DNA from 3 places in the Isoptericola sp. GX10416 genome. Region 3 is predicted to be linked to each of the others. Evidence: predicted binding sites of a transcription regulator. Region 3 holds the regulator's gene; each other region holds the start of a gene.
What was found. The regulator LexA, encoded in region 3, represses DNA repair genes until DNA is damaged. The targets are predictions, from matches to a motif close to TCGAACANNTGTTCGA.

Region 1 (7,757 bases), on a different contig from region 3:
AACCGCATCGACCAGGCCCTCGGCGGGCCCGTGTTCGTGCGCGACCGGCACGGGACGCGCACCACCCCGCTGGGCGAGCTCGTGCTGCGGCACGCGCGCGTCCTGCTGCCGGCCATGGAGGCCTTCCACGACGACGTACGCCGGCACGTGCTCGCCCGGCCCGACGCCGCCACGTCCCTGCGCGTGGGGACGGTCTCGACCGTCCTGGGCGGGATCTTCCTCAACCGCCTGCGCGCCGACCTCGCCGGGGTGAACGTCACGTCCTTCACGTCCTGGTCGGCGGACGCGGCGGCGGTGCGGCTGGCCGACGGCACGCTCGACATCGCGCTGGTCGGTGCGTGCGGCGACGCCGTCCTGCCCACCGACGGTGGTGTCGAGTGGACCCGGCTCCGCACGGACCCGGTGTTCGTGCTGCTGCCGGAGGACCACCGCCTCGCCGGCGACGACGAGGTGCCGCTGGGCGAGCTCGCGCAGGAGAACTGGCTGTCCGCCCCCGGCGACGGATGCTTCGAGCGGTGCTTCGTCGCCGCCTGCGCGCGCTCGGGGTTCACACCCCGGGAGGTCAGCGAGACCGAGCGCGCCTCCGCGGTCGAGCAGGTCAAGGGCGGGCACGCGATCGCGCTCGTGCAGCCGCTGCTGCTCGACCTGCCGGGTGTCCGGGCGGTCGCCCTCGAGGGCGAGCCGCTGCGCTGGACGCAGTACGTCGCCTGGCGAGGCGACGCCGGGGAACGTTTCGACGTGGACCGTGTCCGGGCGGCCGCCGTCTACGCCCACGCGGAGGCCGTGCGCCGCACTCCGGCGTACGAGCGATACGTGATCGCGCAGGGCTCGGCCCTGTAGCCGTGCCTTTCGCCCGGGGCGGCCGGGGCGCTACGGTTCCTGCGTGTCGCGTCGACGGAGACCCCGCAGCGGCCTGCGTCAGCTCGGTGCGCTCCTGGCCACCTTTGCCGTGGGCCTGGTCCTCGTGCTCGCGACGGCGCTGGTCGCGCCGGGAGCCCTCCGGATCAGCGACCACCTGGGTGGCGGCGCCCCGACGGTCATGGCGGTTGAGGCATCGCTGGAGCGCCCGGAGGCCGGGACCGATGGGGACGACGGCGGTGCACCGGACGGCAGTGGCGGCCCGGCCGGCGGAGCGGGTTCCGCGGACGGCGAGGTCGCGACCGACGGCGAGGGCTTCGTGGACGAGGACTCGGCGGACGGTGAGGACGCTGACTCGGACTCGGACTCGGGCTCCGACGCTGCCGACGCCGAGGACGCGCCGTCGGACGCCGGCGCACCACCTGCTGACGGGGAGGCTGCTGACGGCGACGGAACTGACGAGGACGGTGCCGACGGGGACGGCGCCGCCGGGGAGGACGCTGGCGGGGACGGCGCCGACCAGGGCGCCGACGGTGACGCCGACGGCGGGGCCGAGGTCAAGGCGGCCGGCAAGGCTGCCGGTGCCCGGACGGCCGCGAGCGAGGCCGACGGCGTCCTGGGGCTCGTCAACGCGGAGCGTGCTGCGGCGGGCTGTGGCGCCCTGCGCGCGGACTCTGCCCTGGACGCCCTGGCACTGGCCCACTCGCGGGACATGGCCGCCCGGGGATTCTTCGACCACGTGACACCCGACGGGCGGAGCCCGTGGGACCGTGCCGACGCCGCCGGGGTGGCGGGGCTCGGCGCGGAGAACATCGCTCGCGGGCAGGCGGACGCCCGGGCCGTCGTCGCGGCGTGGATGGCCAGCCCTGGGCACCGCGCCAACATCCTGAACTGCGACCTCACCCGGCACGGCCTGGGGATGGAGCCCGGCGCGGGCGGCCCGTGGTGGACCCAGGTGTTCGGACGCTGAGCGGAGCCCGACGCGCTGTGCCACCCGGTCCCGCAGGATGGTCATCATGAACACTGCCCGATCGATCGTCCTGTTCCTGGGAGCCGCACTGTTCGAGATCGGCGGCGCCTGGCTCGTGTGGCAAGGGTTCCGCGAGCACCGCGGATGGTTGTGGATCGGCGCGGGCGTGATCGCCCTGGGTCTGTACGGGTTCTTCGCGAGCCTCCAGCCCGACGCGCACTTCGGCCGCATCCTGGCCGCGTACGGCGGCGTGTTCGTGGCGGGCTCGCTGGTCTGGGGCATGGTGGTCGACGGCTTCCGGCCCGCCCGCTGGGACGTCACGGGGGCACTGATCTGCCTCGTCGGGGTGGCCGTCATCATGTACGCCCCGCGGCCGGCGTAGGGAGGTTCAGCCGTTGGAGCTCTTGGACACCTCGGTGGCTGCCCGGATGCCGACGCGGGCGCCGTAGAGCACGAACCCGAGCATCGCGAGGCCTCCCAGGAGCACCCCGGCCGCCAGCAGGGGAGTGGAGAGCGGGAGGAGCGCGAACACCGCGCTCGCCATCGAGGCGAACCCGGCGAGTCGTGTCGGTCGCTCGGCCCGGACGTGAGCCGCCAGCCAGGCTTCGTCGCTCGCCATCGTGCTCGGGACGCGGATCCCCGCGAGCTGGTTCCGCTTGAGGCGTCCCGACGCGGCGGCATGAGCCGACCAGACGAGGAGCACGCCGGAGGCCAGCATGACGACGAACAGCAGGATCCTCACGCCCAGGTCTTCCATCGTGAACGACCGTACCCGGCGTGGGCCACACCGACGGCGGGGAGAAGCGTGATCGTTCTCCACAGGGTATAGAACGCGTGTTCGAATCCTGCTAGGTTCGACACATGACGACGCAGCCCGCCAGCCCACCGAGCACCACGGCCACCGCCGTGGTGCGGCGGGCGTCCGCACCGGCGGACGTCGAGCTGTCACGGCTCGACGAGCTCCTCGACTCCCTGGCCGAGGTCCAGTCCGCGATCGGCGCCCTGGAGGGCCGCCGGGCGGTCCTGCTCGCCGAGGCAGCCCAGGTCGCCGAGCGCGCGGAGTCCCGTCTCGTGGACGACGGCGGTGCTGCGGCGCGCGCGACGTCCTCGCGTCGTCAGGAGCTCGCCCGCCGGGCGGTGGTCGCCGAGGTCGCGACCGTGCTGCACGTCGGTGAGCACGCTGCGGGCACGCTGTGCGACCACGCCGCTGCTCTGCGCACGAAGGCGCCGCGCACGCTCGCGCTGTTGTCGGCGGGGCGTTGCTCCTGGGCGCATGCCTCCCGCGTCGCCCGGCACGTCGCCGACCTGGACGACGCGGACGCGCGGCGCGTGGAGGAGGCCGTCGCCCCGGCGCTCGTGGCCAGCACACCGGGTCAGGTCGATGCCCGTGCCCGCCGCGCGCGGGAGGACGTCCACCCGGAGCCGGTCGAGGTGCGGCACGCCCGGGCCGCCGAGTCGCGCGGGGTCTACCTCGACGACGGTCGTGACGGGATGGCCTGGCTCTCGGCGCACCTGCCCGCGGTCGTGGCGCACGCCGCGTACGACAGGCTGCACCGTGCCGCGACGAGCCTGCGTGGCGAGGACGGCTCTCGTGGACGAAGCCACGGGATGGCCGACGCGTTCGCTGCGCTGCTGCTCGACGACGGCACGCTCGACCGCACCTGCCTGCCGCTCGCGCCTCCGCCGGCCGAGCGATGGTGGTCGGGATCCTCGCCGTCGCAGTCTCCGCCCCAGCAGGATTCCGTGGAGCGCGCGTCCCCGCGGCCGCGGTCCGAGCCCGGTGCCTCTGGGGAGCCTGTGACGCCCGGGGAGCCTGTGGCGTCTGCTGAGCCTTTGACGCCTGGAGCGGTCGGGGAGCTCGCGGTGTCCGGTGGGCTCGCGGTGTCCGGTGGGCCCGCGGTGTCCACGATTCCGTCGTTGGCCGCTCTTGCGCGGTCGATCCGGCCCCGCGTGACGGTGACCGTGCCGGTGCTGACCCTGCTGGGTGTGGCCGACATCCCGGCGGAGCTCGACGGGCACGGCCCGATCGGAGCCGACATCGCCCGCGAGCTGGCCGAGCTGGCGCCGTCGCTGCGCCGCGTGCTCACCCACCCCGAGACCGGGCTCGCGCTGTCGGTCGGGCGGGAGTCCTACACGGTGCCGTCCGGGCTGAGGGCGGCACTTGCCCGGCGCGACGCGACCTGCCGGTTCCCCGGTTGCGGTGTCGCCGCCGATCGCGCCGACCTCGATCACACCACCGACTGGGCCGACGGCGGAACCACCAGTGCGGACAATCTTGCTCACCTGTGCCGCAAGCATCATGTGCTCAAGCATCAGACGGGCTGGTCCGTACGCCGCGCCAGAGCTGTCCACGCCGACGGATCGGCCAGTGATCCACCCGGACTGGGCGGGACGCTGGAGTGGACGTCGCCGACGGGCAGACGGCACGTGACCCGGCCGGACGGGCGACCACCTGCCAGCATCCATCGCGTGCTGCCCGGGCCAGCGATCCCGCGGGAGCAGGAGCGTCCGATCCCGCCGGAGCCGGGACCTATGCTCCCGCCGGACCTTGGCGAGCCCCCGTTCTGAGCCCCGCGGTCCCGAGAGCAACGACCCAGATGCACGAAGGTCCTGAGCGGCGGCTCTGCGGCGCGGAGGTGCTGTGCGCCACGGCCCAGATGCACGAAGGTCCTGAGCGGCGGCTCTGCGCACCGTCGTCCCACGCGATGCCGACCCTGCCCGCGTTCAGCGGGACAGTGCCGCCAGCAGGCGGATTGCCGCCAGGGCCGCGCTCCGGCCGTGGTTGGTCAGGACGACGACGGCGTCGCCGGTGGCGGGCTGCAGGCACAGCGCGGAGCGGAACCCGCCGGTGCCGCCGCTGTGCCAGATCACCTGGTCGCGCCCGCGGCGTCGCTCGGCCTCCGTCGCGCTGCGCTGCCAGGCGAGCCCGATGCGGGGACCGTGCTCGGCCACGGCGAACCGCAGCGCCTCGCCGAGCTCGCCGGGTGGTGGGTCGAGGTGCCACCGTGCCCAGGTGAGGAGGTCGTCGGCCGTCGAGTGCAGCGCCCCGGCGCCGGGCAGCGCATCGAGGTTCCAGGCCGCGGCGGGCGTGCGCCGTCGGTGATGCCCGACGGCGGTACGAGCGGCTTGCTCGGCCGTCGCCGCGTCACTGGTGCCGGTGTCGGTGAGGCCGAGCGGGCCGGTGACGTCGCGGGCGACGAGCTCGGCATAGGTCAGCCCGGCGTGCCGCGCCAGGGCGATGCCGAGCAGACCGAAGCCGCTGTTCGAGTAGGCCTGCCGCCCGGTGCCGGGAGTGCGGCGGAGCCGGCCGGAGCGGATCGCGGCGAGGAGCGCCTCTTCCGAGTGGTTCCGGTAAGGATCCAGGCCGCGGTAGGCGTCGAGGGTGCCGCGCAGCATCGAGATGTGGACGCGCGGCAGGCCCGAGGTGTGGGTGGCGAGGTGCCGCAGGGTGACCGGTGTGCCGCCGCGCCCCAAGGGCGCGACCTCCGGGACGAGATCACCGACGGGCGTCTCCAGGTCCAGGCCCCCGGCGGTCACGGCACGGGCCAGCGCCAGAGCGGTGAAGGTCTTGGTGATCGAGCCGATCTCGAACCTCGTCCGCGCGTCCGGGGTGCCGCCGTCGGGCAGCGAGGTGCGGCCGGTGCCGCGTACCGTCGTCGTGCCGTCGGCCGCGAGGTGTCCGACGACGACGCCGACGCGCCGCCGGCCGAGGCGGTTCGCGGTGAGGTCGAGGATCTCGTCGGCGCCGGGCACGGCTCCACGATAGGGCCCGGGGACCGCGCACGGCTCGCCCGCGGACCGCACGGCTCGTCCACCGGTCCGCCACACGGAGCGGATACTGTGACCTGCGTGAACGGTGACACTCGTGAGCTCCCGGCAGCGGAGCCCCCAGCGGGCGCCGCACCGGTCGCGCCTGCCCCCGCGCGGGTGCGGCCCGCTCCCGCGGGCGGAGGCCGCACCCCGGTCGCGTCCGTGACGGCTCCCGCGCCGCGTGGCCGGCCAGGGACGCAGGCGACGGCCGTGGCGGTCGGCCTGCTCGCCGCGGTCGCCTTCTGGCTCACCTACCGGGTGTTCGTCACGACGGTTCCTGGGCAACGGCTCGACGAGCTCGCCTTCTTCGGCGCGGCCTACGGTCAGGGCCGGCTCTGGCAGGTGGCCGAGCCGGTGCTCGACGTGGTCTCCGTCGCGTTCGTCGTGGGCGGCATCGGCGCGGCCATGGTCGTGGCACTGGTCCGACGGCGGTGGGTGCTCGCCCTGCAGGTGGCCGTGCTGGTCGGTGGGGCGAACCTCACGACGCAGGTGCTCAAGCACCAGCTGCTCACCCGCCCGGACCTCCTGCCCGGCTGGAACGGGGAGAACACGCTGCCCAGCGGGCACACGACGGTCGCGGCGAGCGTGTCCGTGGCGATACTCCTCGCCACGCCCCGGGCGTGGCGCCCGGTCGTCACGGTGCTCGGGGCGGCGTACACGGGGGCCACGGGGGTGTCGACGCTCGTCGGGCAGTGGCACCGGCCGTCCGACGTCGTCGCCGCGCTGTTCGTCGTGCTGGCGTGGGGAGCGCTGGTCTGCGCCGTGACGCCCGCCGGCTCGCTCGACGTCGCGCCACGCCGCCGTCGCCTCCCGGCCGGGCTGCCGCGGCCGAACGCCTTCGCGTCGCCGGGGTCGTCCGTCCTCGTCGGGCTGCTGCTCCTGGGTGCGGCGATCACCGGCGGGATCGCGCTGGCCGCGGGCGTGCGGCTCGTCGGGGCGGGCACCGTGCCGATCGCCGAGGACGTCACGGCCTATGCGGCCGGGGTGCTGGGGGTGCTGGCCGCCACGGCGGCCACCTTCGCGCTCCTGCTGCTGGTGCGCCAGGCGACGGCCCGCCCCGCCGACGTAGCAGCGGGCCCGGCGACGTAGCGGCGGGTCCGGCGAGGTAGCAGCGGGCCCGGCCGTGCGCGGTCACAGTCGCGTAACGACGCTGCCTTCCTCTTGTCACCATACGGCGCGGTCGGCTTATGCTGTGACCGTTCACAGCATCGAGCGTCCCCACGGCGCGCAGGAGGATCCCCAGCGACATGGCAGTCACCGGCACCTGGCCCACGGGTCGCACCCTCGGCTACGGGGGTGACTACAACCCGGAGCAGTGGCCCCGCGAGACGTGGGACGAGGACGTGCGCCTGATGCGCGAGGCGGGCGTCAACTACGTCAGCGTCGGGATCTTCTCCTGGGTGCTGCTCGAGCCGCGCGAGGGCGAGTACGACTTCGCCTGGATGGACGAGCTTCTCGACCTGCTGCACGCGAACGGCATCATGGTCGACCTCGCCACCCCCACCGCCGCCCCGCCGGCCTGGTTCTACGCGACCTACCCCGACGCACGGGTGGTCACCCACGACGGCATCGCCCTCGGGCCAGGCTCCCGCGGGGCGGCCTCGCCGTCGCACCCCGCGTACCAGACCGCCGCACGCAACATCGCGAGCCGGATCGCCGAGCGCTATGCCGACCACCCCACCGTCGTCATGTGGCACGTCCACAACGAGTACGGCGCACCGGTCGGCGAGGACTTCTCCGACGCCGCGGTCGCCGCCTGGCGCGAGTGGCTCCGCGGCCGGTACGGCACGCTCGACGCGCTCAACGAGGCGTGGGGCACCCGGTTCTGGGGCCAGGTCTACGGCGAGTGGGAGCACGTCACCGCGCCGGGCCCGACGCCGTCGACCGTCAACCAGGCGCAGAAGCTCGACTACGCGCGGTTCACCGACCACCAGCTCCGCGCGCTGTTCACGGCGGAGCGCGACGCGATCCGCGAGCACTCCGACAAGCCGGTGACCACCAACTTCATGGCCGCCGAGTGCCCCACCACCGACCTGTGGGCCTGGGCGCGCGAGGTCGACGTCGTCTCCAACGACCACTACCTCACCGCTGCCGACCCGCGCGGCCACGTGGGCCTCGC
Region 2 (7,757 bases), on a different contig from region 3:
TCGCGATCCGCATCGAGATGTTCGGCGACGAGATCGAGTCCATCCAGACGCTGCACCCGCTCACCGGCGACGTGATCCGCACGGAGCAGAGCGTGTACCTCTTCCCGGCGACGCACTACGTAGCAGGTCCGGAACGGATGGAGCGGGCGATCGGAAGCATCGAGGCGGAGCTCGAGACCCGCCTGGCCGAGCTCGAGAAGCAGGACAAGCTGCTCGAGGCCCAGCGGCTGCGCATGCGCACCACCTACGACATCGAGATGATGCGCTCGATCGGGACCTGCAACGGTATCGAGAACTACTCACGGCACATCGACGGCCGCGAGGGTGGCACGCCGCCGAACACGCTGCTCGACTACTTCCCCGAGGACTTCCTGCTCGTCATCGACGAGTCGCACGTGACGGTGCCGCAGATCGGCGCGATGTTCGAGGGCGACATGTCACGCAAGCGCGCCCTCGTCGACCACGGGTTCCGGCTGCCGAGCGCGACGGACAACCGACCGCTGCGCTGGGAGGAGTTCGTCGAGCGGATCGGGCAGACGGTCTACCTCTCGGCCACGCCCGGCGACTACGAGCTGTCGATGTCCGACGGCGTGGTCGAGCAGATCATCCGACCCACCGGCCTCGTGGACCCGGAGGTGGTGGTCAAGCCCACCACCGGCCAGATCGACGACCTGCTCGGGGAGATCCGCGACCGCGTGGAGCGCAACGAGCGGGTCCTGGTCACGACGCTGACCAAGAAGATGGCCGAGGACCTCACCGACTACCTGCTGGGCAAGGACGTGCGGGTGCGTTACCTGCACTCCGAGGTGGACACCCTGCGACGCGTCGAGCTGCTCCGCGAGCTGCGCCTGGGCGAGTACGACGTCCTCGTGGGCATCAACCTCCTGCGCGAGGGTCTCGACCTGCCCGAGGTCTCGCTGGTGGCGATCCTCGACGCCGACAAGGAGGGGTTCCTGCGCTCCGAACGCTCCCTCATCCAGACCATCGGCCGTGCCGCGCGCAACGTCACCGGCCAGGTGCACATGTACGCCGACAAGGTCACACCGGCGATGCGATTCGCACTCGACGAGACGGACCGGCGCCGGGAGAAGCAGAAGGCCTACAACGCCGAGCGCGGCATCGACCCGCAGCCGCTGCGCAAGCGGATCGCGGACGTGACCGACATGCTGGCGCGCGAGGACATCGACACGGCCGAGCTGTTGGCCGGCGGCTACCGGAAGGCGCCGGGGGACGGCCGCGGAAAGGCTCCCGTGCCCGGGTCACCGAAGGAGGCCTCGACGTCGGGCAACCGGCTGGCCGGGCTGGCGGCGGAGGAGCTCGCCGAGCTGATCCAAGAGCTCAGCGACCAGATGCACGCCGCCGCCGCCGAGCTGCAGTTCGAGGTGGCGGCGCGCCTGCGTGACGAGATCGGCGGGCTCAAGAAGGAGCTGCGCCAGATGCGGGCGGCCACGGGTTGACCCGGCCCCCGGAACCACAGTTCCCCGACCAGAGGACCTGAGTACCCTCGACCTGAACGTCAGTGCCGGCCGCGCCGGCGACGAACGCCTCCCGGCCCTGACGGCGGAGGCCGAGCGTCTCACGGCCCTCGGAGCGTCCGTGCTGAGCGAGGGCGCAGAGCTCGGGGACGTCTGGATCGTGATGCAGGACCCCGAGGGCAACGACTTCTGCCTGCAGTGAGCGACGGCTCCGCGCGGGTGCCCCGCACCGTCGTCGTGCCGTATGCTTGACGCTCGTTGGAGGGGAGTATCTCCCAAGTGGTGAGGCCGTCAGTACGACCGGCACGGACGCCGGTTCGGTCTCATCCACCCGGGTTGCCCGCGGGTGAGAGAGACCTCCGGTGCCTTGTCCTGCGTACCGGAAGGATCTGTCATGGACGTACCCGTGTGGGTATGGATCGTCACTGTCGCCGCGATCCTGGCGATGCTCGTCGTCGACTACCTCGGCCACGTGCGCACGCCGCACGCGCCGACGCTCAAGGAGTCGGCGTGGTGGTCGCTCGCCTACGTGGCGGTGGCCCTCGTGTTCGGAGCGATCGTCTTCGCCGGTTGGGGCAGCCAGTACGGCGGGGAGTACTTCGCCGGCTACATCACGGAGAAGTCGCTCAGCGTCGACAACCTGTTCGTGTTCGTCCTGATCATGACGAGCTTCCGTGTGCCGAGGGAGCACCAGCAGCGCGTGCTGCTGGTCGGCATCACGATCGCGCTCGTGCTGCGGACGATCTTCATCCTGGCCGGAGCGGCGCTCATCGCGAACTTCGCCTGGATCTTCTACCTCTTCGGCGCGTTCCTCGTGTGGACCGCGATCGCCCAGGCCCGCGCGGGAACCTCCCACGACGAGGAGTTCACCGAGAACGCGGTGCTCCGCCTGACCCGGCGGCTGTTCCGGACCACCGACGACTACGTCGAGCACCGCATGACCGTCCGGATGGACGGCAAGCGATACATCACGCCGATGCTCATCGTCATGGTCGCGATCGGCAGCGCCGACCTGCTCTTCGCCGTCGACTCGATCCCGGCGATCTTCGGGCTGACCCAGGAGACGTTCCTCGTCTTCGCGGCCAACGCGTTCTCGTTGCTCGGCCTGCGGCAGCTCTACTTCCTCGTCGACGGCCTGCTCGACCGCCTCGTGTTCCTCAACTACGGGCTCGCCGCGATCCTCGGATTCATCGGGGTGAAGCTGGTCATCCACGCGCTGCACACCAACGAGCTGCCGTTCGTCAACGGCGGCGAGCACGTCGAGGTGATCCCGGAGATCCCGACGAGCTACTCGCTGGCGTTCATCGTGGTGGTGCTCGGCATCACCACCGTGACGTCACTGATGAAGACGCGCCGGGACAGGCGCATCAGCGCGACCGTCGAGAAGGGTGACGGCTGACGGCCGACCTCAGCCCGCGAACCCGCCGATGACGGGCACCCACTCCCGTACGGAGACCTCCGCGACGAGCCCTTCGCGACGGAACGGGTCGGTGCCGAGCAGCGCGTCCGCCTCCGCGGCCGACGGTGCGGTCACCACGATGAGGGCGCCGTCGGGCTCGTCGTCGGTCGCGGGCAGGGGTCCGGAGACGAGGACCGCGCCGTCGGCGCACAGCGCCTGCAGGTGGTCGCGGTGCGCGGGACGTGCCCGGTCGCGCGCAGCGACGCTGTCGGGGGCATAGACGTAGGTGACGGCGTAGACACTCATGCCGTCATCCAAGCATCTCGCGGCAGCACCCGGCCGGAGCGTCCACGGTGCGTGCCGCGGCGACGTGACATGGAACACCTGTACGAATGTCGGTGGTGGGCCGTACGATGCTGCCGTGAGCAATCGCCTCGTCGTCTCCGGTGCCCGCGAGCACAACCTGCGCAACGTCGACCTCGACCTGCCGCGGGACTCGCTCATCGTCTTCACCGGCCTGAGCGGCTCGGGCAAGTCGTCACTGGCCTTCGACACCATCTTCGCCGAGGGGCAGCGGCGCTACGTCGAGTCGTTGTCCGCCTACGCCCGGCAGTTCCTGGGCCAGATGGACAAGCCGGACGTCGACTTCATCGAAGGGTTGAGCCCGGCGGTCTCGATCGACCAGAAGTCGACGAACCGCAACCCGCGCTCGACGGTCGGCACGATCACGGAGGTCTACGACTACCTCCGTCTGCTCTTCTCGCGGGCCGGCACCCAGCACTGCCCGGTGTGCGACGAGCCGGTCCAGGCGCAGACGCCCCAGCAGATCGTGGACAAGATCCTCGACCTGCCGGAGGGGACGCGATACCAGGTGCTCGCCCCGGTGGTGCGGGGTCGTAAGGGTGAGTACACCGATCTCTTCGCCGAGCTGCAGACCCAGGGCTTCTCGCGAGCACGCGTCGACGGCGACGTCGTCCAGCTCAGCAGCCCGCCCGCGCTGGAGAAGAAGGTCAAGCACGACATCGAGGTGGTCGTCGACCGGCTGGTCGCGCGCGACGGCGTGCAGCGCCGGCTGACCGACTCCGTCGAGACAGCGCTCGGTCTGGCCGGCGGTCTGGTGATGATCGACCTCGTCGACGTCGCGGACGATGCGGAGGCCGGCGACGAGCTACCGGGTCTGCTGAAGTACTCGGAGAAGCGCTCCTGCCCCAACGACCACCCGCTGAGCCTCGACGAGATCGAGCCGCGGACCTTCTCGTTCAACGCGCCGTACGGCGCGTGCCCGGAGTGCACCGGCATCGGCTTCCGGTTGGAGGTCGACCCCGAGCTGGTCGTGCCGGACCACGAGCGGACCCTGCGCGAGGGTGCGGTCGCGCCCTGGTCGCAGACCTCCTCGGAGTACTTCGCACGAGTCCTCGGTGCGCTCGCCGAGGAGATGAAGTTCTCGATGGACGTCCCGTGGCGGGCGCTGCCGCAGCGGGCGCGTTCCGCCGTCCTGCACGGGCGCAACCATCAGGTGCACGTCAAGTACCGCAACCGGTGGGGCCGCGAACGCCAGTACTCGACCGGGTTCGAGGGTGCTGTGACGTTCATCGAGCGCCGGCACACGGAGACCGAGTCGGACTGGTCGAAGGAGCGCTACGAGGCCTACATGCGCGAGGTCCCGTGCCCCGAGTGCCACGGAGCACGCCTCAAGCCGGAGGTCCTCGCCGTCAAGGTCGGCTCGAAGTCGATCTGGGACGTGTGCCGGCTGCCGATCGGCGCCGCCAAGGAGTACCTGGACGCCCTCGAGCTCGGGTCCCGGGAGACGGCGATCGCGGGCGAGGTGCTCAAGGAGATCCACGCCCGGCTGGGCTTCCTGCTGGACGTCGGTCTGCACTACCTGACCCTGGAGCGGGCCGCGGGGACGCTGTCGGGCGGCGAGGCGCAGCGCATCCGACTGGCGACCCAGATCGGCTCCGGCCTGGTCGGGGTCCTGTACGTGCTCGACGAGCCCAGCATCGGGCTGCACCAGCGTGACAACCGGCGGCTGATCGACACCCTCACCCGCCTGCGGGACCTCGGCAACACCCTGATCGTCGTCGAGCACGACGAGGACACGATCCGCGCGGCCGACTGGATCGTCGACGTCGGTCCCGGCGCGGGCGAGCACGGCGGCGCCGTCGTGCACTCCGGCGACTACGCCGGCCTGCTCGAGGCCGAGGGTTCGATGACCGGCGCGTACCTGGCCGGCCGGCGGAGCATCGCGCTGCCCGCGGTGCGCCGCGGCGTCGATCCCGCGCGGCAGGTGTCCGTCGTCGGTGCGCGGGAGAACAACCTGCGAGACATCGACGTCTCGTTCCCGCTCGGCGTGCTCACCGCCGTGACGGGCGTCTCGGGCTCGGGCAAGTCGACCCTGGTGAACTCGATCCTGCACACCGTCCTGGCCAACGAGCTGAACGGGGCCCGCCAGGTCCCCGGACGGCACACGCGCGTGACCGGGACGGACCAGCTGGACAAGGTCGTGCACGTCGACCAGGGTCCGATCGGCCGGACGCCGCGCTCGAACCCCGCGACCTACACGGGGGTGTGGGACCGGGTGCGCAAGATCTTCGCCGAGACCGAGGAGGCGAAGGTCCGAGGCTACGGACCCGGGCGGTTCTCCTTCAACGTCAAGGGCGGCCGCTGCGAGGCGTGCTCGGGCGACGGCACGCTGAAGATCGAGATGAACTTCCTGCCCGACGTCTACGTCCCGTGCGAGGTCTGCCACGGTGCGCGGTACAACCGCGAGACCCTCGAGGTGCACTTCAAGGGCAAGACGGTCGCCGACGTGCTCGCCATGCCCATCGAGGAGGCCGCCGAGTTCTTCGCGGCGTTCCCCGCGATCTCCCGGCACCTGTCCACGCTCGTGGACGTCGGCCTGGGCTACGTGCGGCTCGGACAACCGGCCCCGACGCTCTCCGGCGGCGAGGCGCAGCGGGTGAAGCTCGCCAGCGAGCTGCAGAAGCGGTCGACCGGCCGCACGGTGTACGTGCTGGACGAGCCCACCACAGGCCTGCACTTCGAGGACATCCGCAAGCTCCTGGGCGTCCTGCAGTCGTTGGCGGACAAGGGCAACACGGTGCTCGTCATCGAGCACAACCTCGATGTCGTCAAGAGCGCCGACTGGGTCGTCGACATGGGCCCCGAGGGCGGCTCGGGCGGCGGCACGGTGGTGGCGCAGGGCACCCCCGAGCAGGTCGCGGAGGTCGAGGAGAGCCACACGGGGCGCTACCTCGCCGAGGTCCTCGCGGCACATCCAGACGTCCCGGTCGAGCCGCCGGCGCCGTCGTCCGCCGCGGCCGCGGTGCCTGCGGGACGCAAGAGCACGAAGAAGGCCCGAGCCACCAAGCGCGACGCCGCCTGAACCTCTACGGTGTTGGCCATGGGAGCTCACCACGGATACTCGGTCGCGGTCCGCTGGCCCGCTGCAGGCGTCCAGGCCGGCGGTCCGGACACGGTGACGTCGTCCTACACCGCGTACACGCGTGACCACGACGTCGTGCTGCCCGGACGCCCCGTGCTGCCCGGCTCGGCGGACCCGCAGTTCCGCGGCGACCCGGAGCGGTTCAGCCCCGAGGACCTGTTCGTCGCGAGCCTGTCCCAGTGCCACATGCTGTGGTTCCTGCACCTGGCGGCCGAGTCCGGCCTGGAGGTGCGCGAGTACAGCGACGACGCCACGGGCACGATGCGGGTCGAGGCCCGCGGCGAGGGCCAGTTCACCGACGTGACGCTGCACCCCCGGGTGGTCGTCGAGTCGGGGGAGCGGGCCACGGACGAGCACGTCGCGAACCTGCACCATCGCGCGCACGCGCTGTGCTTCCTGGCTCGCAGCGTGAACTTCAGGGTGCTGGTCGAGCCGGCGCCGCTGCACGTGGCGGACGCCGCCGCCTGAGCGTTTCGGGAGATGTCGGTGACCTGACCTAACCTGGGCCCATGGCCGACCCCGCGACATATCGACCTCGGCCGGGAGAGATCCCGACCTCGCCGGGCGTGTACCGGTTCCGCGACGCGCACGGCCGTGTGATCTACGTGGGCAAGGCGAAGAGCCTGCGCCAGCGGCTGTCCAGCTACTTCCAGGATGTCGCCAACCTGCACCACCGTACGCAGCAGATGGTCACCACGGCGGCGTCGGTCGAGTGGACGGTCGTCGGCACCGAGGTGGAGGCTCTCGCCCTGGAGTACTCCTGGATCAAGGAGTACGACCCCCGCTTCAACGTCAAGTACCGCGACGACAAGTCCTACCCGTACCTCGCGGTCACGATGGGTGACGAGGTCCCCCGCGCACAGGTGATGCGCGGCGCGAAGCGTCCGGGGACCCGCTACTTCGGCCCCTACGGTCACGCATGGGCGATCCGCGAGACCCTCGACCTCCTGCTGCGGGTGTTCCCCGTGCGGACCTGCTCGGCCGGGGTCTACCGGCGGGCGCAGCAGTCGGGACGCCCGTGCCTGCTCGGCTACATCGACAAGTGCGCGGCGCCCTGCGTCGGCCGGATCAGCGTCGAGGACCACCACGACCTGGCGAGCGACCTGTGCGACTTCATGGCAGGCGACACGGCGCGCTTCGTCCGCCGGCTCGAGGCGGAGATGTCCGCGGCTGCCGCGGACCTGGAGTACGAGCAGGCGGCCCGGCTGCGCGACGACCTGGCGGCCCTGCGGCGCGTGACGGAGAAGAACGCCGTCGTGCTCTCCGACGCGACGGACGCCGACGTCTTCTCCATGGTGGGGGACGAGCTGGAAGCGGCGGTCCAGGTGTTCCACGTCCGCGGAGGCAGGATCCGTGGCCAGCGCGGCTGGATCGTGGAGAAGGTCGAGGACGCGACCGACGCCGAGCTCGTGGAGCACCTCCTCCAGCAGGTCTACGG
Region 3 (7,757 bases):
CGGCGACCGTGGACCTGTCCGGAGGCACGGTGGAGCACGCCGCCCGGCTCGTGCGCCAGCACGGCGGGACGCTGACCGACGACCTCGACGCCGCCGCACGGTCGCTGGCAGAGGTCCTCGCGCGGGTCCCGGCGGAGCGTTACTCGCAGGGCCTGCCCGGCGAGCTGCAGACCGCGGTCGAAGCGGTCCGCGACGCCGCCCGGACGCTCCTGAGCGACGTCAAGCCGGATCGGGGGGCTGAGCCGGACGCCGGCCTGAAGATGGCGCAGTCGGCCCTCACACAGCTGTTCGAGGTCGCCGAGCGCATGGCGGCGGAAGACACGAGCGCCGACGTGCTGTGGTGCTCGCGCCCCCCGGCCGACGCGCCGTGGGGCGACGGGGTGGGCCGGCTGCACGCCGCGCCGCTCGCGGTCGCGGGACTGATCAGCACCCAGCTCCTGGGCGAGCGGACCGGTGTGCTCACGTCGGCGACGCTGGCCCTCGGCGGCACGTTCGACCCGGTCGCCCGGTCCCTCGGCCTCGCGGCCTCGACGGGCGAGGACGACGCCGTCTGGCGTGGGCTGGACGTGGGCAGCCCGTTCGACTACCGCAAGCAGGGCATCTGCTACGTGGCCAAGCATCTGCCCGCCCCGGGGCGCGAGCCGACGACCGAGGCCCAGCTGGACGAGATCGCGGGACTCGTCGAGGCGGCCGGGGGTCGGACGCTCGGGCTGTTCTCGTCCCGGCGGGCGGCCACGGCCGCCGCCGAGGCGATGCGCGAACGGCTGGACGTCCCGGTGCTCTGCCAGGGGGACGACCAGCTGCCCACCCTGGTGCAGCAGTTCGCGGCCGACCCGGCGACCTGCCTGTTCGGCACGCTGTCGCTGTGGCAGGGGGTGGACGTGCCGGGTGACGCCTGTCGGCTCGTGATCATCGACCGGGTACCGTTCCCGCGACCGGACGACCCCGTGAAGGCGGCACGTGCCCGAGCCGTCGAGCAGGCCGGTGGCAACGGGTTCATGCAGGTGGCCGCGACCCACGCGGCGCTCCTGCTCGCCCAGGGCGCGGGCCGCCTCATCCGGTCGACTGACGACCGCGGCGTGGTGGCCGTGCTCGACCCCCGGCTCGTCACCGCACGCTACGGCACGTTCCTGACACGGTCGATGCCGGACTTCTGGCGCACGACCGACACCGAGCTGGTGCGCTCCGCGCTCCGGCGGCTCGCGTAGCGCCCCGCACGGGCGCGACCTAGGCTGACCGGGTGACAGCACCTCGCAGCAGGACCAAGATCGCCGTCGTCGGTGCCGGTGCGGTGGGGGCCACCCTCGCCTTCACGGCGCTGGCGCGTGGTACCGCCAGGACGGTCGCCCTCCTGGACGTCAACCGGGCCAAGGTCGAGGCCGAGGTGCTCGACCTGCAGCACGGCGGGATGTTCGTCCCCCAGGCCGAGGTGATCGGCTCGGACGACGTCGAGGTGTGCCGCGGCGCCGACGTCGTGATCGTCACCGCTGGAGCGAAGCAGCGGCCGGGACAGTCTCGACTGGACCTCGCGGAAGCGACCATCTCGCTGACCCGCAAGATCCTCCCGGGCCTCCTCGAGGTCGCGCCCCACGCCATCTTCCTGATGGTGACCAACCCGGTCGACGTCGTGACGTACGCGGCACAGCAGATCTCCGGGCTGCCGCCCGAGCGGGTCTTCGGCTCGGGCACGGTGCTCGACTCGTCACGCCTGCGCGGGGCGCTCGCACAGCACTGCGGGGTGGCGACGGCGAACGTGCACGCCTACATCGCCGGCGAGCACGGCGACTCCGAGATCGCGCTGTGGAGCTCCGCCCGCATCGCCGGGGTGCCGCTCCTGGAGTGGGAGGCGCTCCCGGGCCGCCCGCCGCTCGACGACGCCACCCGGAAGGTGATCGCGCGCGACGTGGTCGAGTCCGCGTACCGCGTGATCGCCGGCAAGGGGGCGACCAACTACGCGGTCGGGCTCGCCGCGACGCGGATCGTGGAGGCGGTGCTCAACGACGAGCACCGTGTGATGCCCGTCTCCACCCGGATCGAGGACTTCCACGGGATCAGGGACGTGTGCCTGTCCCTGCCGACGCTGGTGGATGCCCGGGGCGCGACGACCGTCGTCGACACCCCGCTGTCCGAGCAGGAGGTGGCCGGCCTCCGATCGTCGGCCGCGAGCGTGCGGTCGGTGCAGCAGCGATTCGGGCTCTAGCCGCAGCGCGTCGAGGTCACAGGCTGCGCAGGACGGCGACCACCCGGCCGAGGACCTGTGCCTCGTCCCCGGAGATCGGGTCGTACGCGGAGTTCTGGGGCATCAGCCAGGTGTGACCGCCGGTCTGCTTGAACGTCTTGACCGTGGCCTCGCCGTCCAGCATCGCGGCGACGATCTCACCCTGCTCTGCGACGTTCTGGCGACGGACCACCACCCAGTCCCCGTCGCAGATGGCCGCGTCGATCATCGAGTCGCCCGCGACCTTGAGCAGGAAGAGCTCACCGTCACCCACGACCTGGCGGGGGAGCGGGAAGACGTCCTCGACGACCTGCTCGGCCAGGATCGGCCCACCGGCGGCGATACGACCGACGAGCGGCACGTAGGACGGCGTCGCGACCTCGCTCTCGGACCCGTCCGGGGTCGGCAGGCTCGACGACGCGACCGGTGAGCCCGCGGTGGAGGCCGCTCCGTTGCCCGCCGAGGGGTCCACGACCTCCATCGCCCGCGGACGGTTAGGGTCGCGGCGCAGGTATCCCTTGCGCTCGAGCGTGGTGAGCTGATGCTTGACCGACGACGGGCTGGCCAGGCCGACGGCCTCGCCGATCTCCCGCATCGTCGGTGGATAACCGCGGCTCTCGACCGAGGCGCGGATCGTCTCGAGGACCCTTCGCTGGCGCGGGGTCAGCCGGTCCGGACCGGTGGAGATCTCGGAGACGGACGCGAGCGTGCCGTCGTGCGTACCGGACCCGGCGCCTTCGGTCTCGCGTGTCGTCGTCATGTGTCTCTCCCGTCAAGAACCAGACAAACCTGTCATCGCTCCCGTCAGAGTAGGGCAGATCCGCACCGACATCAAACATCTGTTCGAGATCTCTCGACGCGTGTCGGGTCGCCGTGATACCAATGTGTACAAGCGTTCGACGAACATACGTTTGACGGACAGGTGTTCGAGAGGCCCGTGCGGCTCCGGGAGGGCGAAGCAATGGCATCGATCGCAGTGGTCTCGCAGGCCGCGGGCTTCCTGGGCCTCGGTGGCCTACGCCTCACGGTTCGCGGGCGCCGTGTGCTCGTCGCCCTGGCGGTGCTTCTCCTGGCCGTGCCGGCCGTCGCCTGGGGTGCCAGTGCCGTCGCGGACGCGCCGGACCGTGCGCAGGAGGTGCGGCTCGAGACCGTGGCGCCGGGCGAGACGTTGTGGGAGTACGCGCGGTCGGTGGCGACCCCGGGCGAGGACCTGCGGGACGTCGTCGCCGCGCTGCAAGAGCTGAACGGGCTGGGCGGCGCGGAGCTCAGGGCGGGGCAGGTCCTGGTGCTGCCGCTCGACTAGCGGCACGTGGTGTTGCACCGAGGGCTGGCTGGCGCATACTTTCGTCGGGCAGCTGGGCACGGGCCCGGCCCGACCGCAGGAGACTCCGGATGCACTGCCCGTTCTGCCGACACGCCGACTCGCGCGTGGTCGACTCTCGTACCGCCGACGACGGATCGTCGATCCGACGCCGCCGCCAGTGCCCGAACTGCCAGCGCCGTTTCACCACGATCGAGACCGCGAGCCTCTCCGTCGTCAAACGTTCGGGCGCGACCGAACCGTTCAGCCGTGACAAGGTCGTCGCCGGGGTGCGCAAGGCGTGCCAGGGTCGGCCGGTGAGCGCCGACGACCTGGCGCTCCTGGCGCAGCGGGTCGAGGAGACGCTGCGTGGCTCGGGTAGCGCGGAGATCGACGCCTACGAGATCGGCCTGGCCATCCTGGGTCCCCTCCGGGAGCTCGACGAGGTCGCCTACCTGCGTTTCGCCTCGGTCTACCAGGCGTTCGACTCGCTCGACGACTTCGACGCAGCGATCACATCCCTGCGCGCGGAACGGGCCGAGCGCGAGACGGCCGCGGGTACGGCGCCCGGCGGCTCGGTGGAGGAGGCTCCCACCGCGTCCACGTGATCGGAAAAGCCCTCGCGCCCGCGGGCCGAGGGGCGCATGCTGGGCCTATGACAGACGACAAGAGGACGACCGCCCCCGGCGACGAGGCCAAGGCACGGTTCAAGGAGGCCCTCGACAAGAAGAACGCCGCGCGCCACCGCACGTCCGACTCCGAGCGGAACACCGGATCCGTGCACGGCTCGGAGACCGCCGGTCCCGTGCAGCCGATGTTCCGGCGCAAGTCGGGCTGACGGACCTGACGACGAAGGGCCCGCACCATGGTGCGAGCCCTTCGTGCTCCGGTGCGGCGTGAGTGGTCAGCCGGCGGCGGGCCCCGGCGGGAACTCCGGGCGCTCGAACGCGTCGCGGATCCGCAGCCGCACCGTGGTGTCCATCGCCATGAGCTTCTTCGAGGCCCCACGCTGCGTGACGTCGGAGATGTCGGTGACCACGTAGCCGAGGTCCCCCCGCGTGGCGAGCATCTGGGCCTCGATGTTGGCACCGTGGTCGGCGAAGACCTGGTTGACGGCAGCGAGCACGCCCGGCACGTTGCGGTGGAGCAGTGCGATCCGCCCGACCCCGGTGTGCTCGAGCTGCAGGTTCGGCAGGTTCACCGAGAGCGTCGTCGAGGCGGTCAAGAAGTACTCGCGCAGCTTCTTCGCGACGAAGTGACCGATCGACTCCTGCGCCTCGAGGGTCGAGCCGCCGACGTGCGGGGTGAGGATGACGTTGTCGAGGCCGCGCAACGGCGACTCGAAGTGGTCGCCGCGCTTCTTCGGCTCGGTCGGGAAGACGTCGACGGCCGCACCGGAGAGGTGGCCCGAGAGGATGTGCTCACGCAGGGACTCGACGTCGACGACGAAGCCGCGCGAGAGGTTGAGGAAGATCGCCCCCGGCTTCATCCGCGCGAACATGTCACCGGTGAACATCCCGGCGTTCCCGGGGCGCCCGTCCACGTGGATCGTCACCGCGTCGGCGACCTCCAGGAGCTCGCCCAGCGTCTCCACGCGGTGGGCGTTGCCGAGCGCGAGCTTCTCGGCAGCGTCGTAGAAGACGACCTTCATGCCCAGGTTCTCGGCCAGCACCGAGAGCTGGGAGCCGATGTTCCCGTACCCGATGATGCCGAGCGTGCGGCCGCGCACCTCGTGCGAGCCCTCGGCCGTCTTGTCCCAGACGCCGTCGTGCAGCGCCTTGTCCCGCACGGTGAGCCGCCGGGTCAGGGCGATGATCTCCGAGACCGCCAGCTCGACGACCGAGCGGGTGTTCGAGAACGGTGCGTTGAACACGGCGACGCCGTGCGACGACGCCGCCTCGAGGTCGATCTGATTCGTCCCGATGGAGAACGTGCCGACGGCCAGCAGGCCGGGCACGGACTCCAGGACGCGACGGGTGACCTGGGTCTTGGAGCGGATGCCGAGAATCTGGAAGTCGGCGAGCGTCTCGATCAGCTCGGCCTCGTCGAGCGCGCCGGAGCGCGTCTCGACCTCGATCCCCGCATCGCGGAGGATCTCGACAGCAGCGGGATGGACGTTCTCAAGGAGTAGGGCGCGCAGCACGGACCTATGGTGCGCCTCCGCGACGCGACCCACAAACCCGTCTCACCCTTCGTCCACCAGGCCGTCGGGAAGGTCTCGGGCGTGCAGCACGACGAGCTGCTGCGTCGTCCGCGTCATGGCCACGTACAGGTCGCCCCAGCGACCCGGGCCGGACGCGACGTCGGCCGGCTCGACCAGCACGACGGCGTCGTACTCCAGGCCCTTCGCCTCGCGGGGCGAGGTGACGACCACCTGGGCGTCCTCGGGGCGCTGGGCGGCGAGCCGTGCGGCCTCGGTGGCCCCGAGCGCGTCGGTGAGCGCCGCCGCCACCCGCTCGTCCAGGTCTCCGACGGCGTGCTGCCCGGCGATGATCGCCACCCGTCCCGACCCGTCGGCGGCGACGTGCTCGCGGGCGAGGTCGGCCGCCCGGGCGGCGGCGGCCGCGACCGGGTCGCCGACCCGGTCGACCTGGAGGGCACCGGGCACGTCGCGGGCAGCGGTCAGCGGCGAGACCGGGAGCCCGGCCGCCGTCGCCATGCGCTGGGCGGCGTCGGCCACGGCCGCGGGGGTCCGGTAGCTGACGGTCAGCTCGCTCAGCCGCCAGCCGTCACGCAGCACGGGATCGAGCGCCGCGGGCCAGGAGTCCGCGCCGGCCGCGGACGACGTCTGGGCGACGTCACCGACGATCGTCAACGACCGGGACGGGACCCGGCGCACGATCGCGTGCCACGCCATCGGGCTCAGCTCCTGCGCCTCGTCGACCACGACGTGGCCGTAGGTCCAGGAGCGGTCCGCCGCGGCGCGCTCGGCGGTGGTCAGCACCGGACCGGTCTCGGTGAACCGGGCAGCCAGGGTCTCGGCGTCGACGAGCCCGCCGCCGGCCCCGGTGGACTCGAGCACCGAGCGTGCATACTCCAGCTCGGAGGCGCGCTGCGCCTCGGCGGCGCGGGCCTCGGCCCTGGCCAGCGAGTCGTCGACCCCGAGGAGCTCGGCCGCCTCGTCCAGGAGCGGGACGTCGGACTCCGTCCACGGCGCGTCGGGCGATCGGCGCAGCAGCCCGCGCTCGGGAGCGCTGAGCTCGGGGGCGGCCTCGGCCAGCCGGTGGGGCTTGGACCACAGGTCGGCGACGAGCTTCTCGGGCGTGAGCGGGAACCAGGCGAGGTTGAGGGCGACCCGCACGTCGCGGTCCGCCCGGAGGTCCTCGTTCAGCACCGCGACGTCGTGGTCGGACAGCTCGGAGTCGGTGCGCACGCGGTACTGGTCGACGAGCCGCGCGAGCATCTCGCGCACGAACGTGGCCCGCGCCTCGTTGTGCGGCTTGTGGGTCCGGCGGGCGCGGCCGATCGCGTCGCGGACGTCGCGCCGCCTGACCTCGAGGTCGACGCCGTCGACCCGCACCGGCACGTCCCGGGCCGGGATCCGTTCGCGGGCTCGCACGGCACGCCGGATCGCCGCGCGCCACAGGAGCCGGCCCTTGACCTCGGCGACCCGGCCCTCGTCGACGGCGTCGGCACGCAGCCCGGGCAGGAGCTCGGCGATGGTCGTCGAGACGACGCCGGTCTCGCCCAGCGAAGGGAGCACCTGGTCGATGTAGCGCAGGAAGGCGCGGCTCGGGCCGACCAGGAGCACGCCCGAGCGCTCCAGGACCCGCCGGTGCGCGTAGAGCAGGTACGCGGCGCGGTGCAGCGCCACGGCCGTCTTGCCGGTGCCGGGCCCGCCCTGGACGACGAGGGCGCCGCCGAGGTCGTCGCGGACGATGCGGTCCTGCTCACCCTGGATCGTGGCGACGATGTCCGCCATGCGACCGGTCCGTCGGCTGGCGAGCGACGCCAGCAGCGCGCCCTCCCCGGAGAGCGAGGACACGTCGAGGCCGTCCGCGACGGCGTCGAGGTCGAGCACCTCGTCCTCGTACCCCGTGACGGTCCGGCCCGCGGTGACCACGTGACGACGACGGCGCACCCCGTCGGGGTGCATCGCCGTCGCCCGGTAGAAGGCCTGGGCGGCGGGTGCGCGCCAGTCGGTGAGCAGCGTCCGGTGCTCCTCGTCGGTGAGGCCCAGCCGTCCCACGTAGCGCACCTCGTCGTCGTCGAGGTCGAGCCGCCCGAAGGCGAGCCGGT

Region 1: a site for LexA is predicted at 2,655-2,670, ahead of ACWAT2_RS05495 (HNH endonuclease signature motif containing protein). Genes of this name have one in related genera too.
Region 2: a site for LexA is predicted at 3,251-3,266, ahead of uvrA (excinuclease ABC subunit UvrA). Genes of this name have one in related genera too.

Annotation. Positions count from the first base shown of each region.
Region 1 covers NZ_JBWPVO010000002.1:354,611-362,367, forward strand. The annotation lists gene ACWAT2_RS05475 (LysR family transcriptional regulator) at 1-840, shown strand, start outside; gene ACWAT2_RS05480 (CAP domain-containing protein) at 884-1,828, shown strand; gene ACWAT2_RS05485 (YnfA family protein) at 1,875-2,210, shown strand; gene ACWAT2_RS05490 (SdpI family protein) at 2,217-2,585, opposite strand; gene ACWAT2_RS05495 (HNH endonuclease signature motif containing protein) at 2,690-4,396, shown strand; gene ACWAT2_RS05500 (serine hydrolase domain-containing protein) at 4,553-5,581, opposite strand; gene ACWAT2_RS05505 (phosphatase PAP2 family protein) at 5,678-6,727, shown strand; gene ACWAT2_RS05510 (beta-galactosidase) at 6,886-7,757, shown strand, end outside.
Region 2 covers NZ_JBWPVO010000001.1:76,359-84,115, forward strand. The annotation lists gene uvrB (excinuclease ABC subunit UvrB) at 1-1,457, shown strand, start outside; gene ACWAT2_RS00350 (VOC family protein) at 1,399-1,677, shown strand; gene ACWAT2_RS00355 (TerC family protein) at 1,870-2,874, shown strand; gene ACWAT2_RS00360 (YciI family protein) at 2,884-3,180, opposite strand; gene uvrA (excinuclease ABC subunit UvrA) at 3,296-6,259, shown strand; gene ACWAT2_RS00370 (OsmC family protein) at 6,278-6,787, shown strand; gene uvrC (excinuclease ABC subunit UvrC) at 6,829-7,757, shown strand, end outside.
Region 3 covers NZ_JBWPVO010000005.1:155,459-163,215, forward strand. The annotation lists gene ACWAT2_RS10030 (ATP-dependent DNA helicase) at 1-1,208, shown strand, start outside; gene ACWAT2_RS10035 (L-lactate dehydrogenase) at 1,241-2,200, shown strand; gene lexA (transcriptional repressor LexA) at 2,217-2,978, opposite strand; gene ACWAT2_RS10045 (LysM peptidoglycan-binding domain-containing protein) at 3,180-3,521, shown strand; gene nrdR (transcriptional regulator NrdR) at 3,611-4,126, shown strand; gene ACWAT2_RS10055 (DUF5302 domain-containing protein) at 4,174-4,356, shown strand; gene serA (phosphoglycerate dehydrogenase) at 4,423-5,661, opposite strand; gene ACWAT2_RS10065 (HelD family protein) at 5,704-7,757, opposite strand, start outside.